2 regions of the Arthrobacter vasquezii genome follow, and region 1 is predicted to be linked to the other one. Evidence: riboswitches for the same ligand, from Rfam matches in the RefSeq annotation. Region 1 holds a riboswitch; the other holds the start of a gene.
The links. Region 1 has a riboswitch for cyclic di-AMP ahead of P4U43_RS11940 (M23 family metallopeptidase). Riboswitches for the same ligand answer to the same signal wherever they lie in the genome.
Positions count from the first base shown of each region.

Region 2: it holds a riboswitch for cyclic di-AMP, as region 1 does, so the genes downstream of both, P4U43_RS12880 (C40 family peptidase) here and P4U43_RS11940 (M23 family metallopeptidase) in region 1, are expected to answer to the same signal.

Region 1 is NZ_JAROKN010000033.1:4,588-12,005, forward strand. It holds gene serC (phosphoserine transaminase) at 1-758, opposite strand, end outside; gene P4U43_RS11935 (metal-dependent transcriptional regulator) at 999-1,703, shown strand; cyclic di-AMP (ydaO/yuaA leader) riboswitch at 1,821-2,014, shown strand; gene P4U43_RS11940 (M23 family metallopeptidase) at 2,112-2,990, shown strand; cyclic di-AMP (ydaO/yuaA leader) riboswitch at 3,147-3,306, shown strand; gene P4U43_RS11945 (NlpC/P60 family protein) at 3,390-4,118, shown strand; gene P4U43_RS11950 (NlpC/P60 family protein) at 4,142-4,990, shown strand; gene P4U43_RS11955 (HNH endonuclease) at 5,176-5,676, shown strand; gene mobA (molybdenum cofactor guanylyltransferase) at 5,673-6,314, shown strand; gene P4U43_RS11965 (DUF6457 domain-containing protein) at 6,328-6,612, shown strand; gene P4U43_RS11970 (molybdopterin molybdotransferase MoeA) at 6,609-7,418, shown strand, end outside.
Region 2 is NZ_JAROKN010000038.1:16,106-23,523, forward strand. It holds gene P4U43_RS12835 (sulfate/molybdate ABC transporter ATP-binding protein) at 1-137, opposite strand, end outside; gene P4U43_RS12840 (ABC transporter permease) at 134-904, opposite strand; gene modA (molybdate ABC transporter substrate-binding protein) at 922-1,680, opposite strand; gene P4U43_RS12850 (TOBE domain-containing protein) at 1,677-2,111, opposite strand; gene P4U43_RS12855 (YceD family protein) at 2,329-2,862, shown strand; gene rpmF (50S ribosomal protein L32) at 2,865-3,068, shown strand; gene rnc (ribonuclease III) at 3,125-3,856, shown strand; gene mutM (bifunctional DNA-formamidopyrimidine glycosylase/DNA-(apurinic or apyrimidinic site) lyase) at 3,872-4,882, shown strand; gene P4U43_RS12875 (hypothetical protein) at 4,967-5,248, shown strand; cyclic di-AMP (ydaO/yuaA leader) riboswitch at 5,361-5,540, shown strand; gene P4U43_RS12880 (C40 family peptidase) at 5,545-6,465, shown strand; gene P4U43_RS12885 (NAD-dependent epimerase/dehydratase family protein) at 6,598-7,418, opposite strand, start outside.

The sequences.
Region 1 (7,418 bases):
GCCGGTGTGTTGTAGGTCTGATTCAGGCGTGAGTTGTCGATCGCCGTCTGAAGGTCGAGGAAGTCCGGGATCCAGCGCTTCGAAGCCTTGATCGCCGCTGCCCTTTCGAGTGCAGCGGGGGAAAAGAGGCCAAGCCAGAGTCCGCCGTCGGACGCGAAGTTCTTCTGCGGAGCAAAGTAGTACACGTCAGCCTCTGAGACGTCCACCGACAACCCGCCGGCAGCGGAGGTTGCATCGATGCAGATGAGCGCGCCGTGATCCGCGCCCGCCACCCGCTCGACCGGCGCCGCCACACCGGTTGAGGTTTCGTTCTGCGGCCAGGCATAGAAGTCGATGCCCGGCTCCGCGACGGGCACCGGCCGGGAGCCGGGGTCAGAGGTGATGACCGTTGACTCGCCCAGGAATGGTGCCTTGGACGTCGCCGCTGCGAACTTGGATCCGAACTCACCAAAGGAGAGATGCTGCGCACGCGCTTCAACGAGACCGAAGGAGGCGACATCCCAAAAAGCAGTGGACCCTCCAACACCGAGAATCACTTCGTAGCCTTCCGGGGCGCCGAAGAAGTCCATCAAACCGGCCCGGACCGAACCCACCAGATTCTTGACCGGTGCCTGCCGATGTGAGGTTCCAAGCAGGGCCGTTCCTGCCCGGTTCAGCGCTTCCAGCTGCTCGGGGCGCGTTCTGGAGGGACCCGCACCGAACCGGCCATCCTGCGGCAGCAGCTCGGCGGGGATGCGGATGTCGGCGGGATCGCTCATGGTTACTCCAGGGAGGTTGCTTGCGATGGGGTCGCAGACCATTCTGCCCCAGCACGCTCAGCGCAGATGCATTGTGACCGGCTTCGGATGCGCCCGGATCAGCGGGGCGGGTGACGCTGTGTAAATGGGTTAACCTTGTGGGGCGTAGGGATGACGACGGCGGCCCATCTGTTGGGCACTGCAGGCAGCCGCTGCATCAACGCTCAAACCGCACCAGTGCCAAGGAGCTGAACCCCGCAAATGACGGACCTCATCGACACCACCGAGATGTATCTGCGGACAATCCTTGAACTTGAGGAAGAAAACATCGTTGCGCTGCGCGCCCGGATCGCCGAGCGCCTTCGTCACTCAGGCCCTACGGTCTCGCAGACTGTCGGTCGGATGGAACGTGACGGACTCGTAGTGGTGACCGGCGACCGTCACCTTGAACTGACCGAGCTCGGGCGCCGGCGGGCCACCGAGGTGATGCGCAAGCATCGGCTGGCGGAACGACTGCTCTCCGATGTCATCGGCCTGGACTGGGCCTACGTCCACGATGAGGCGTGCAGGTGGGAACACGTGATGAGCGAGCGGGTTGAGCGGCGCCTGTATGAGCTGCTGGGCCAGCCGACCGAATCACCCTACGGCAATCCCATCCCTGGCCTTGAGGCCCTGGGCGGTACCCCGTCGGAAGCGTTCACCTTGGGCGTGCGCACGCTTACGGACACGATGGCAAACTACACTGCGGGTTCGATTGTGACCCTTGTCCGGCTGGCCGAACCCATTCAGGTGGATCCCGAACTGCTGACCCAACTGGACGAAGGCGGTCTGCGTCCCGGAGCGCAGATGACCCTACAGGCAGTGGGAGACTACGTGTCCGTTCGGGTGCCCGGCGTGGAGGGTGCGCTGGAGTTGCCGCCGGAAGTTGCTTCGCATGTTTTTGTGGCGGTTCAGCCGCAGTTCTGAGGCGCCGGACCGGAAGGCTCTGGATTCCCGAAGGATATCCACAGCATGGTTACGAAATGATTACTTTCCGGCGCTCACGGCTATAGTTGGTTCCTGGCGCTGATACTCCAGCGTTACCTGGTTCGCCTGCCTAACCCTGTCAGCGAACGCAGTGTTACACAGATGGACAGGGGCGGAGGACCCACAACCGGTCATGGCATGCCATGGCCTTGGGGTGAAGTTCGGATGCTGCCACACCGCAGGGATCTGAACCGAGTCTTCTCATACTCGAATCCGACAGCTAACTTCGCAGGCAAAAAATGAGAAAGGGTCTCCTTGTCGAACACTGCTTCGGGGCGCCGCCGTGCGAGCACCCCGGTCGCTGAAGCGCGGCCACGCGATGCGCATAGGCGGGAACGAGCTGAGCGCTTGGCACGTCAGGCTGCGGACAACGCAGCAGCGCCGTCCAGCCCGGTGTGCACTGAAATCAACGCTTTCCCGGCGCCGGTTTCCACCTGCCCGGATAATCCGCTGCCCCGCCGTGAAGCCCGCACCGGAACGGTAGCCCCGGTAGTTTCCTTACGCCCCCGTGATGCCCAACGCACCGAACGACGACGCCGCGCAGCCAGCACTCGCCGCGACGTTTCCTTCGCCGGACTCAGCCAGAAGGTTGCCATTGCGGCCGCTGCCTCTGGCATGGTGCTCACGGTTGCGCTGCCCACCACCGCCGCAGTGGTGCCCGCTGAAGCGCAAACCGTGGCTGCTGCAGCTGAGCAGGAAGAACTGCAGCCAGTGCAGGCTGCCGCCGGTGCGGATGTCTCATTTGACCGCGCGGCACTGCACAGCACCTTCGATCCCGATGCGAAGCTTGCCGAGATCGTTTCCGCATCCGGTGGAGACATCGTGACTGCGGAGGCCAAGGGCTCTCTCTCAGCACCCTTGGACCGTATGGTGATGAGCTCCGCTTTCGGAACCAGGATCAGCCCAATCACCGGTGCAGGGGAACTCCACACCGGACAGGACATGAGCGAAGCCTGCGGGACCTCCGTCTTGGCGGCTGCGGCCGGCACCGTCACGTTTGCAGGCTGGCACGCATACGGGGGCGGCAACCGTGTGGTGATCAAGCATGCCAACGGACTGGAAACCACCTACAACCACCTGTCGGCCATGGACGTGGCGGTGGGCCAGATTGTGGAGCGTGGCGACGCGATAGCACGCGTGGGTTCCACAGGCGCCTCAACCGGATGCCACCTGCATTTTGAGGTCCTTGTCGACGGCAAAAACGTCGATCCGCTCGGCTGGCTCTGAGTCATTTTCCGCGCCGGTTGGCCGCGTCGTAATCATGAACACACCGTTCCGTGACCGGAATGTGACATAGCCAGAGAACTGATGTACCGTCTAACTCGTGCCGAATCGCAGGGGGTTCGGCGCACTCGTGCAGATCGCCTAGCTCTGCCACTGTACGAGTTCCGTTCGCAACAATCGCATGGCAGGGGCGGGGGAACCAATTGTGGGCTTCTTCTTGAAGTCCTTGGGGTTAAGTCGCTGGATCTGAGACGATCCGCGGCCGGGTGACTCCCATCCGAATCCGACAGCTCACCTCGCAGGCGTAGGGAGAGGCAATTCAACGTGTCAAATAGCTCTGCGCTGGGGCGCCATCGTGCGGTTCCGGCTCATACAAATTCGCTCGCAGCCATTTCCAGGGCTGTGTCTTCGAACGCAGGTTCCGTAGGACGCCAGGCAGCAGTCATCGTCGCTGCTTCCGGACTCGTCCTCACCGCAGGCCTTCCGGCTCATGGCGCTTCTGACGCCCAGCGCTCGGCCCAGGCAGTCAAGACCCTCAGTGCCGTGGTAGCTCAGCCGGTCAGCGTCAGCGCCGCCGCTGACGCAACCGTCACCTTCGAGCGAGCAGCCGTTGAAGCTGTAGCAGCTCCGGTCGTCGAGGCTGTTGAGCCCGCCCCAGCCGTCACAGTGCAGGCTGAAGCAGTAGTTCAGAATGAAGCAGCTGTGGCCGCTCCGGCCCCGGTCGTTGAGCCCGCCGTCGAGGTTGCGGCAGCTCCCCAGGCAGAGGTTGAGGTAAAGGCTCCCGCCGCTGAGGCTCCGGCTCCCGTCGAGGCGCCCACCTCCAGCGGAATCGGCGCAGCGCTCGTAGGCTCGGCCTACTCGCAGATCGGCGTTGCCCAGGATTGCACCGCCATGGTTGAGAAGGCACTGCGCTCAATCGGCAAGTCGGTCGGGGACATCGCGCCGAGCGATTTCTTCGCTTTCGGCTCAGTCGTTTCCACTCCCGCACCCGGTGACCTCGTTGTCTCCGCAGGTCACGTTGCCATCTACGTAGGTAACGGCCAGGTCATCAGCGGTGGCCTGAACGGTATGAATACCGGGCTGCACAGCCTGTCCGATCTCGCTGGCTCTAGCTTCGTCCGCGTTAGCTAAGAACAGATACCTGGAGCACACACATGACCTCTAACACCCGTGCCATAGCGCGCCACCGCGCCGAAGTGCAGCGTTCAGCCCACCTCTCCTCCATTGCCCGCGCAGTCAGTGACAACGCCGGCGGTGTAGGTCGCCAGGCAGCCGTCATCGCGGCGGCTTCGGGCCTCGTTCTGTCCAGCGGAGTCGCGGCCAACGCTGTGGAGCTGCCCGCGGAGCGCAACACCGTCACCACCACGCTTGAGGTTCAGGGCGCCAAGGCCCCGATTCAGGCCCCGGCGGATGCCAAAATCTCCTTCAACAAGGCTGCCGTCAAGGCAGTGGCGGCGCCCACTGTGGCTGCCCCTGTTGTCGAGGCTGTACCTGTTGTGCAGCCGCAGGCCCAGATCATCGAAGCCGCTCCGGTGGCGGAGACAGCTCCAGTCGCAGAAGCAGCACCCGCCGTCGTAGCGGAGGCCGCTGTCGCCATACAGGCAGCGGCTCCTGTTGCTGCACCGGCTGCTGTCGCCGAGAAGCCCGCGCCCGCAGCTCCCCAGGTCTCCTCGGGTGTAGCGGCCACCATTGCTGCCGCTGCGCAGGGTCAGCTCGGAGTAATCCAGGACTGCACCCGCCTCGCCAGCAACGCCCTTGCCGCTGCCGGCATCAACTTCCATGGATGGCCGGCCGGCTACCTCTCCCTCGGCCGCACGGTCAGCGCCGCGGAAGCTATTCCCGGCGACCTCATCTACTACGCTGACGGTGGCATGGGCGCAGCCCACATCGCTGTATACATCGGTGGAGGGCAGGCCGTTCACGGTGGTTTCAATGGCAACCAGACCGTTGTGGCACCTGCAGAACTCGGCTCCGGCGGTGTTTACATCCGCGTTGGCGGCTGATCTCCCTTACCCTCCCTCGACAAAGCCCTCTGCCTATCAGGCGGAGGGCTTTGTCGTGCGTGGCGATTGACGGATCCTCCCGGCAACGGCTTACTCTTGCACTGTCAATCCGAAGTACCTTCGCCGTAGCTTCAGGGACCTCAGGGATTCAATCCTGCGGCTATGGATGGCAAAGAGGAATGTGCATGCGCACTCTCGTTTTGAATGCTGGATACGAACCACTGGCGGTCGTGACCTTCCGCCGGGCGCTCGTGCTTGTTCTTACGGGCAAGGCCAGCGTCGTCGCAGAAGGGGAGGACCCGGTAGTGGGCCCCAACGAAGTGCTGTCGCGGCCATCAGTCATCCTCCTCAACAGGTATGTGAAGATCCCCTACCGTAGCGGCACCGTCGCGACCCGCCGTGGAGTGCTCCGGCGTGACAACCACCTGTGCGCCTACTGCGGCAAGCCTGCCTCGACCATTGATCACGTTGTTCCGCGATCGCGTGGGGGCGAGGACAGTTGGGAGAATCTGGTGGCCTGCTGCCTACGCTGCAACAACGCCAAGGGTGACAAGACACTGGCCTCGCTGGGTTGGTTCCTGCGAATTGTGCCTACGCCGCCCCGGGGGACGTTCTGGCAGATCCGGGAATTGGAAAAACCGCTGCCGCAGTGGAGCGAATTCCTGCCCGCTGACAACGCCGCGTGAGCAATACACGCGACGGCCGGGGCGCCGGTAGCATTGCCGCCGGTGTCGGTGGCGCCAGCGAGTTGATGTACGACGCCGTTGTGCTCACAGGAGGCAGGTCCTCAAGGCTCGGAGGGGTCCCCAAGTCAACCCTGATCGTCGATGGATTCTCCCTTCTGGAACGAACCTGCAGCGCTCTGAATGAAGCCCGGCGGCTTGTCGTTGTTGGCGGACCGGCGCCCGATCTGCCGCCCCGGGCGGAACTGGTACGGGAAGACCCGCCCTTCGGGGGGCCGGCAGCGGCGGTGAGCGCCGCCGTCGTACATCTGATGACCGATCCCGCGCCCTGGGTGCTTGTGCTTGCGTGCGACATGCCGCGGATCAGCGACGCACTGCCTGCACTCATGCGAGGCGCCGCTGAAACGGGCGCCTCGGTTCTGGCTCACGACGGCGGCAGGGACCAACCGCTTGCCGCACTGTACCGCTGGGCTGACCTGGCCACAGTGGAAAAGCAGGAAGTAAGGAATCTGTCTATGCGCGCGCTCCTTGCTAGGGTGACATGGAGTCCAGTCGAAGTTCCCGCGGGCTCAACCACTGACATTGATACGTGGTCCGATGCCCGGCAGTTCGGGGTGGAGGAGCCAGGCGCGGGCAGATAGCGGAAGGTTCACCATGGAGGATCGGGAACGCCTGCTCAGGCAGTGGAGCGAGAAGCTTCTGGAAACGTTTGAACTTGAGGGCCTCGAGGTCGATGTCGATGCCGTTTTGGCGCTGGCCGGTCAGGCGGCGCACTCGGTTGTTCGACCCGCAGCGCCGCTCACCACGTTCATCGCCGGTTATGCAGCCGGAATGGCCGTCGGGATCGGGCAGGCAGACAGCGGAACGGCCATGCGGTCAGCGCTGCGGGCCGCCCATGCGGCGTGCCCGCCCGTCGCCGGGTCGGAAGACCGCCGATGAGCAGTGCAGGGCACGAGTTGAGCTGGCAGGAGGCCCGGCGGCTGGCGTATGAATCGGCATCTCCTAAGCCTGTACAGACCGTGAACCTCGCGGACGCTCTCGGCCAGACCCTTGCTGAACCTGTCGTGGCGCTGCAGCCCATCCCGCACTACGCGTCCTCGGCGATGGACGGTTGGGCGCTCAGCGGTGAGCCGCCGTGGATGCTGATCACACCCGTTCAGGAGGATGAGAGCCCCTGGCACCGGGCACACGAGCACAAGAAGTCCGGCTACGCCACGCTGGAACCCGGTCAGGCCACGTTCATCCTTACAGGCGGCGTGGTGCCCCGAGGGGCTACCGGAATTCTTCGTTCTGAGCACGGAGCCATCCGGGATGGCATGCTCACCCGCAATGACCGTGCCCGCCCCGACGAGCCGCTCGAGAACGAACATATCCGCCCGGCAGGTGAGGAAGCGGCAGAGGGAGCGCAGGCCATAGCTGCCGGTGCGGTGCTCAATCCCGCGCAGATCGCGCTGGCCGCAGTCTGCGGGTATGACACGCTTCCCGTTCTCCGTGCGCCACGGGTGTCCCTGCTGTTGACCGGTGATGAAGTGATCGAGGCAGGGTTGCCCGAGGCGGGCCAGGTTCGCGATACGTTCGGCCCGCAGTTGCCCGGCCTGCTCACCATGCTGGGCGGCCACGTGGATACGGTGGCCCGCGCGCGTGATGATCTGGACGACGTCGTTGCTGCCATCAGCGCCGAGGCCACAGATGAAGTCTCTCTCGCGAGGGCTTCCGGAGACGTCCTGATCAGCACCGGCGGCACC
Region 2 (7,418 bases), on a different contig from region 1:
AGGCCGGCCAGCACGCTGAGCAGCGTGGATTTCCCAGCGCCATTAGGCCCCATGAGCGCTATCGTCTCTCCGGTGGCGAGGGAGAACCGGACGTCGAAATCCCGGGCTGGAACGCGCGCGGTGAAATCCAGGCTCATGGTGTACTGCCCTCATGAATCCGGTGCGCCACGGCGACCACCAGCACCGCAACCGCGACGAGCACGAGGGACAACGCCACCGCGGCGTCCGGGTCAGTCTCCCGCTGCAGATAGATTTCGAGCGGCAGCGTCCGGGTGACGCCCTGCAGGCTTCCGGCGAACGTCAGCGTCGCCCCGAACTCTCCGAGGGCGCGCGCGAAGGACAGCACGGCACCGGAAACGATTCCGGGCCCCACGAGGGGGAGGCTTACCCGCCGCAGCACCGTGGTGGGTCCCGCCCCCAGCGTCGCAGCGACGGCCTCGTACCGGGTACCTGCAGTGCGCAGGGCGCCCTCGAGGCTCAGCACGAGGAACGGCAGCGCGACAAAAGTCTGCGCCAGCACGACGGCGGCGGTCGAGAACGCGATGTCCACCCCTAACACCCGCAGCGACTCGCCAAGCAAGCCCTGCCTGCCAAACGTGTAGAGCAGAGCGATACCGCCGACCACAGGCGGCAGCACCAACGGCAGGAGCACGAGCGCCCGGAGGACGCGCTGGCCCCTGAACCGGGTGCGCGCGAGGGCGAACGCCATGGGTACACCGAAAAGGACGCAGAGCAACGTACTTGTTCCTGAGGTCTGGAGGCTCAGGAGCAGCGCGGCGCGTGAGGAGTCGGAGGCTACCAACTCTGCGAACCGGGACCAGTCCACGCGAAGAACGAGTGCGGCGAGCGGCACAATGAGGAACAGGGCACCCGCCGCTGCGACCGCAAGAAGCCAGCGCGGCATTCCGGAATAGACTCCGGTCACTGGTCGGGCTTCCCGAAGCCGTGGGAGGACAGTATCTCCTGGCCGCTCCCTCCAAGGACGAGGTCAATGAAGTCCGAGGCCGAATCCCCGCTGCTTCCAACCGCTGCGATCGGATAGGTATTTACTGCCTGCGCGGCGGCATCGAACGGTACGCCGTCCACGGCGCCGCCCGAGGCGTCAACATCGGTGACATAGACCAGCCCGGCGTCGGCCTGCCCGGAGGAGACCTTGCCAAGGACGTCGGTAACCGAGCCCTCCTCGCTGACGGGCTCAAGCCAGACGCCGCTTACTTCCTGCGCTGCCGCAGCCGCGGCTCCGCAGGGCACCTGCGGAGCGCACAGCACCGTGGCAATACCAGGCTCTGTGAGTGACTCAAGAGATTCGATGCCGAGCGGGTTTCCCGCTGCCACTGCGATGGTCAGCACGTTGGTGGCAAACGTCTTCGACGGCGAGGCCAGCAGGCCCTCGGCAGCTACCTGCTCCATCGTGGCAGTATTCGCCGGGGCGAAGACCTCGGCGGGCGCCCCGGCGATGATCTGCGTCGCCAGGTCCGATGATCCCGCAAGGTTCAGTTGCACGCTCAGCCCTGGATGGACGGCTTCGAATTCAGTGGCGATTTCCTCAAAGGGGGCCTGGAGTGAAGCGGCTGCGTAGACGTTGAGGACGCCATCCGCCGCCGGATCCGTGTTGCTGCAGGAGGCAAGGGCACACACGACGACGACGGCGCTCACCAGCCTGCGCAAGCGGCGCGTCACCGGGGGCCGCCGGCTGATCGGGGTTGAGAGGTGAAATTATCCGCTGATGTCTCAACGATGACGTTAGTTGCTTTGATGACAGCAACAGCAACGGTGCCCGGCTCTATCCCAAGCTCGCGTACCGCTTCGCTGCTCATCAGGGAAACAACCCGGAGCGGTCCGCACTGGAGCTCGACCTGCGACATCACTCTGTCGCTGGTTACCTCTGTCACCAGCCCCACAAAGCGGTTGCGGGCGGACGTTGCAACACCGTGCGGGTCTGCGGGAAGGACAGCGCGATCGCGTGCCAGGCGTGCGAGCTCCAGTCCGTCGACAGAGAGGACACCCGATGAGCGCTTAGCGCCCAGGATTCCATCGTCGATCCAGCGGCGCACGGTATCGGTACTGACGCCCAGAAACTGCGCGGCGTCACGGATGCGTATTTGAGTCACGGCATCCAATCTATCGTTGTATCTGCGTCCAGATAAGCTATATCTGCACAGATTTCTCCTTCCGGGTCGAGACCATGGCGGAATGGGTTTGGGGCGGGGCTTTGTTTCGGGCTAAGATGGTTCGTCGGTCACATGTTCTACAGGAGTTTTCATCAAAAGCGATCTCAGTTCGCCCCTGGTCTTCAACGTCAGGGATCTTGGGCGCAGCCCGGGGAGCATGCGGACAGTCGAAGAACATGTGCCCGCGCCGAAAGATTTTGGTGTGGCGCTCATCGGCGTTCAGGAAGGCTCCAGCATGGAGCTGGACCTGAGGTTCGAGGCTGTGCACGAGGGGATCCTGGTATCGGGAACCGTTGACGTCGAAGTATCCGGCGAATGCGGTAGGTGCCTGGACCCGCTCAGCTACGGCACCAGTGTCGATGTGCAGGAACTCTTCTACTACGACGCCCCTGAGATGGCGGAGGATGAAGAGGAGGACCTGCAGCGTCAGGTCGAGAATGACACAGTCAATCTCGAACCGGTGCTGCGGGACGCAGTAGTGACATCGCTGCCGTTCCAACCGGTATGCCGGGAGGACTGCCAGGGTTTGTGCGCTGAATGTGGTGCTCGCCTGGAAGATGACCCCGGACACCGGCACGAGGTCCTTGACCCCCGCTGGGCTGCTCTGACAGGGTTGGCCGGTGCGGCCGCCGGCCCTGAGGCAGCGGAACCAGAAGTTAAGACAGAGTCAGACAAGAGAGAAGAGAGTTAGTCGTGGCTGTTCCCAAGCGGAAAATGTCCCGCTCGAATACGCGTGCACGCCGGTCCCAGTGGAAGGCTGTTGCTCCCAAGCTGGTGAAGACGGTGGAGAACGGTCGCGTCACTTACAGCCTTGCCCACCAGGCCAAGGTTGTCACCGATTCCGCCGGCACTGAGTTGTTCCTTGAGTACAAGGGCCGCAAGGTAGCCGACGTCTAAATGCCAAGAGCACCGGTTTACGGTGCTTGAGGCTTCGATCGCGAAAGCGTCGCCGCGTGGAGAGTTCAGAAGATCTTTTGAAGCGTCTCGGTGTCACTATTGACGCCGAGACGCTTCGTCTTGCCCTGACACATCGGTCCTATGCGTATGAACAGGGCGGAATCCCTACCAACGAACGCCTCGAATTCCTCGGCGACTCCGTCCTCGGGCTTTCGGTCACGGACGCTCTCTACAGGGACAATCCTGATCTTTCAGAGGGTGAACTCGCCAAGAGGCGTTCGGCGGTGGTGAGTACCCGCGCCCTCGCGAAGATTGCCCGCGGCCTCGATCTCGGGCAGCACATCCTCCTGGGACAGGGAGAGAAGCTCACCAACGGCTGGGACAAATCCTCAATTCTTGCTGACACCATGGAAGCCATCATCGGCGCCACCTATCTCAGCAACGGTATGGAGACCGCACGGTGCCTCGTCATGCGCATCATCGGTCCGGTGCTCCGGGACGCCGCAGCCCTTGGCGCCGGAACGGACTGGAAGACCAGCATCCAGGAAATCGCCGCGGCACAGCGCATGGGGGTTATCGACTACAAGGTGACGGGCTTCGGGCCTGACCATGACCGCCGGTTCGAGGCCGTCCTGGTGATCGGCGGAGCGACCTACGGTTCGGGTTCCGGGCGCTCCAAGAAGGAGGCCGAGCAAGAGGCTGCCTCTGCCTCGTGGAAGCTCCTTCAGCCTGAGGTGAACCAACTGCCTCTCGCACACGCGGACGCACAGCTCCGCCACTCCACGTGATCTTTGCACCTCGTTATGCCTGAGCTTCCCGAGGTGGAGGTAGTGCGCAGGGGTCTCGCGCGCTGGGTTCGCGGGCGCCGCATCGAGGCGGTCGACGTCCTGGACCCCCGTTCAATCCGCCGCCATGCCCTAGGCGCCGAGGATTTCATTGGAAACCTCATCGGAGCCCGCGTCAGCGATGCCGTGCGTCGGGGCAAGTTCCTCTGGCTGCCCCTTACCCTCACCGATGACGACGGCGGCTCCCGGCCTGCGCCGTCACCGAACCTGGCGTCCTCAAAGGAACTCCCGGACGGCAGGCCGCCAGTTGCGCTCATGGCGCATCTTGGAATGAGCGGCCAGTTGCTGGTCGAGGACCGCACCCAGCCGGACGAGAAGCACCTGAAGGTTCGCCTTCGGCTGTCTCCGGCTGCTGGGCCTCAGCCGGCGCCGGAGGAGCTTCGTTTCGTGGACCAGCGGATCTTCGGCGGGCTTTTTGTCACGAGCATGGTGGCAACAGCTGATGGTCTTCCCGGCGGACTGGGGGAGAACCTCGTTCCCCTGGTGCCGGTTGAAGCGACGCACATCGCACGCGACCCGCTGGACCCTGCATTCTCCTTCGAGGATTTCTACCGCAAGCTGCATTCCCGCCGCACGGGGCTCAAGCGCGCCTTGCTCGAGCAGACGCTCGTCTCGGGAATCGGAAACATCTATGCCGACGAATCATTGTGGGCAGCGAAGCTGCACTACGCCCGCCCCACTGACACCCTTCGGCGTGCAGAAGCCTCGCGACTGGTCGAGTCGTGTAGGGACGTCATGATCCGGGCGCTCGAGGCAGGCGGCACCAGCTTCGATTCGCTTTACGTAAACGTGAACGGCGCGTCCGGGTACTTTGAACGCGCGCTGAACGCCTACGGGCGGGAGCGGGAGCCCTGTCGGCGATGCTTCGAGAATGGTTTGGATTCCCTGATCCGGCGCGACACCTTCATGAACCGGTCCTCATACACCTGCCCCAGATGCCAGCCACGGCCGCGTAACGGACGCTGGTGAGGGGCTCCGACGTGACAAAAGTAAGTAAGCTGACTAGATTCGATATCTCAGTATCTCAGCACCCGACACGTCAGGAGTATCGCGATGAAGAACAAGTTGGTTTTTGCAGCAGGTATGGCAGCAGGCTACGTTCTGGGCGCCCGGGCCGGTCGTGCAAGCTATGAGCAGATCAAAGTGAAGGCCAACGAGCTCTGGAACAACCCGAAGGTTCAGGACAAGGTTTCCCAGGCATCGGAGACGGTAAAAACGAAGGCTCCGGAGGTTCAGGCGCAGGCAGAGCAGGCCCTGAAAAAGGCACAGTCAGCCATGCACCGCAATGGCGATCAGGACGGCCCCAAGAGCGCGCAGGACGAGTACAAAATCTAGATCCGGTGGGGCCCAACCGGCGCTTCTCGTGATTGAAATGTGACATCCAGCCCGAAAGAATGTAACGTTATGGACACGCCGGGCTCAAAAGCCCGGCTTCCTTCTGGTGGATTGCCTAATCCTGCCGCCGTCGGAAGGTCCGTTCGCTACACACTGCGGCAGGAGCGGGGGAACCAGATAGCGGGCTTCTTCAGAAGTCCTAGGGGTGAAGACGTACCGGTCCAAGACCGGTAGTCCGGGTGGCTCCCATCCGAATCCGACAGCTAACTCCGCCGGCATTGGGAGAGGCTATTTCCGTGTCCAAAAACCGTCATATCGCACGCCACCGTGCAACCCCGCCCAGCACCATGCAGGTCGTTTCCAAGGCAGTGAGCTCACACGCCGGCACAGTTGGCCGCCCAGCAGCCGTTGTTGTAGCAGCTTCCGGAATCATGTTCGGTGCGGCCCTGCCAGCAAGCGCGGGCACCACCACTTACACCCCAGCACCGTCAGTTGAGGCCAACGTCCAGGCTGCAGCCGCTCCTGTGGCCCCGGCAGCTCCGGTTGCTCCGGCTCCCGTGGCGCCGGCTCCGGCCGTCAATGCTCCTACCCACACTGTGCAGTCCGGGGACACTCTCGGCTCGATCGCAGCGAACTATGGCGTCAGCCTGGACGCCGTGTTCGCTGCTAACGGGCTCGGCTGGGATTCGATCATTTACCCGGGTCAGGTCATCAGCCTCTCCGGTAGCGCTGCTGCCGCTCCGGCTCCTGCCGCAGCTCCGGCGCCCGCTCCGGTACAGCAGATTCAGGTAGCAGCTCCGGCAGCCGCGCCTGCAGTGCAGGTACAGGCAGCTGCTGTTGCTCCGGCACCGGTCGAGACCAGCACCATGGGCATCAGCCTTGCCTCCAGCAACATCCAGGTTGCAGACAACTCGGGCAGCGCCAGCGGCGCAGGCATCCTCGCGTCGGCTCGGGCCCAGCTCGCAGCCGGTGCTATCCAGGATTGCACCGTGCTCCTCGAAAAGGCCCTTGGTACGGGCGATCTCGGACCGGCACAGTTCGCTGCCTACGGTACCCCGGTAAGCACACCTGCACCGGGCGACATTGTCATCACGGGCGGACACGTAGCCGTCTACGCCGGCAGCGGCCAGGTCATCAGCAGCGGAATGAATGGTGCAAACCTCACCATGCAGCACCCGCTGAGCGATCTGCCGGGCGCCTACTTCGTGCGCGTCTAATCTTCGCGTTAGTCTCTCGTCGCTGGGGAGGACCTGTAAAGGTCCTTCCCAGCGGCATTTAATGAACCAACGCGACAGGTGGCAGGCTGACCAGGCTGAGGGTCCGATCGCAAACCGTCAGTTATCTCAGCATCAGTGCCTGATGCGCGACGCTGAATCGCCATAGTGCGCGGCGAGGCGTGCAAATCCCTCGTCCAGGCTCACCTCCGGAGTCCAGCCAAGCAGGGACCTGGTGTGCCGCTGGTCGAACCAATGGGCCGTTGACAACTGCTCCGCGAGGAAGCGGGTCATGGGAGGCTCGCTGTCGGCCTTGGAAGCGCGCCAGATACTTTCGACGACGCTGCCGGCCGCTCTGCCTACCCAGCCTGGGATCGATCTCCGGGGTTCCCGGACGCCGCCGGCGGAGCAAATGCGGGTGAGGAGCTCACCGATCGGGCGCGGTTCACCGTTCGTGATGACCAACGGGGATCCGGAGATGTACTCCATCCGGTCAAGGGCGGCAACGATGGCCGACGCCGCATTGTCCACGTAGGTTGTGTCAACGAGCGCGGTTCCACCGGCAAGCAGCGGCAGCCTGCCCGCGCGTGCCCTGGTGAGTACCCGCTCTACCAGCTGGGTGTCACCGGGTCCCCAGACAATATGGGGGCGCAGAACCGCGACCGGCATCTGGCCGTCGTTCGCCTCGAGAGCAAGAATCTCCGCCTGCGCCTTGGTGCGCGCATAGGATCCGCGGGCGAGCTCCGGCTGAGCCGGCCCGGCAACCGCGCCAACCAGCGACGCTCCGGTGTGGGCCACTGACGGCGAGGAAACGTGCACGAAGTGCTGAACGCCCGCGGACCGGGCCGCAGCCAGGAGCCCAGCTGTACCGAGCACATTGGTGCGGTAGAAATCATCCGGATTGCCGGTGACAGACACCTTTGCCGCGAGGTGAATGACGGCGTCGACCCCCGCGA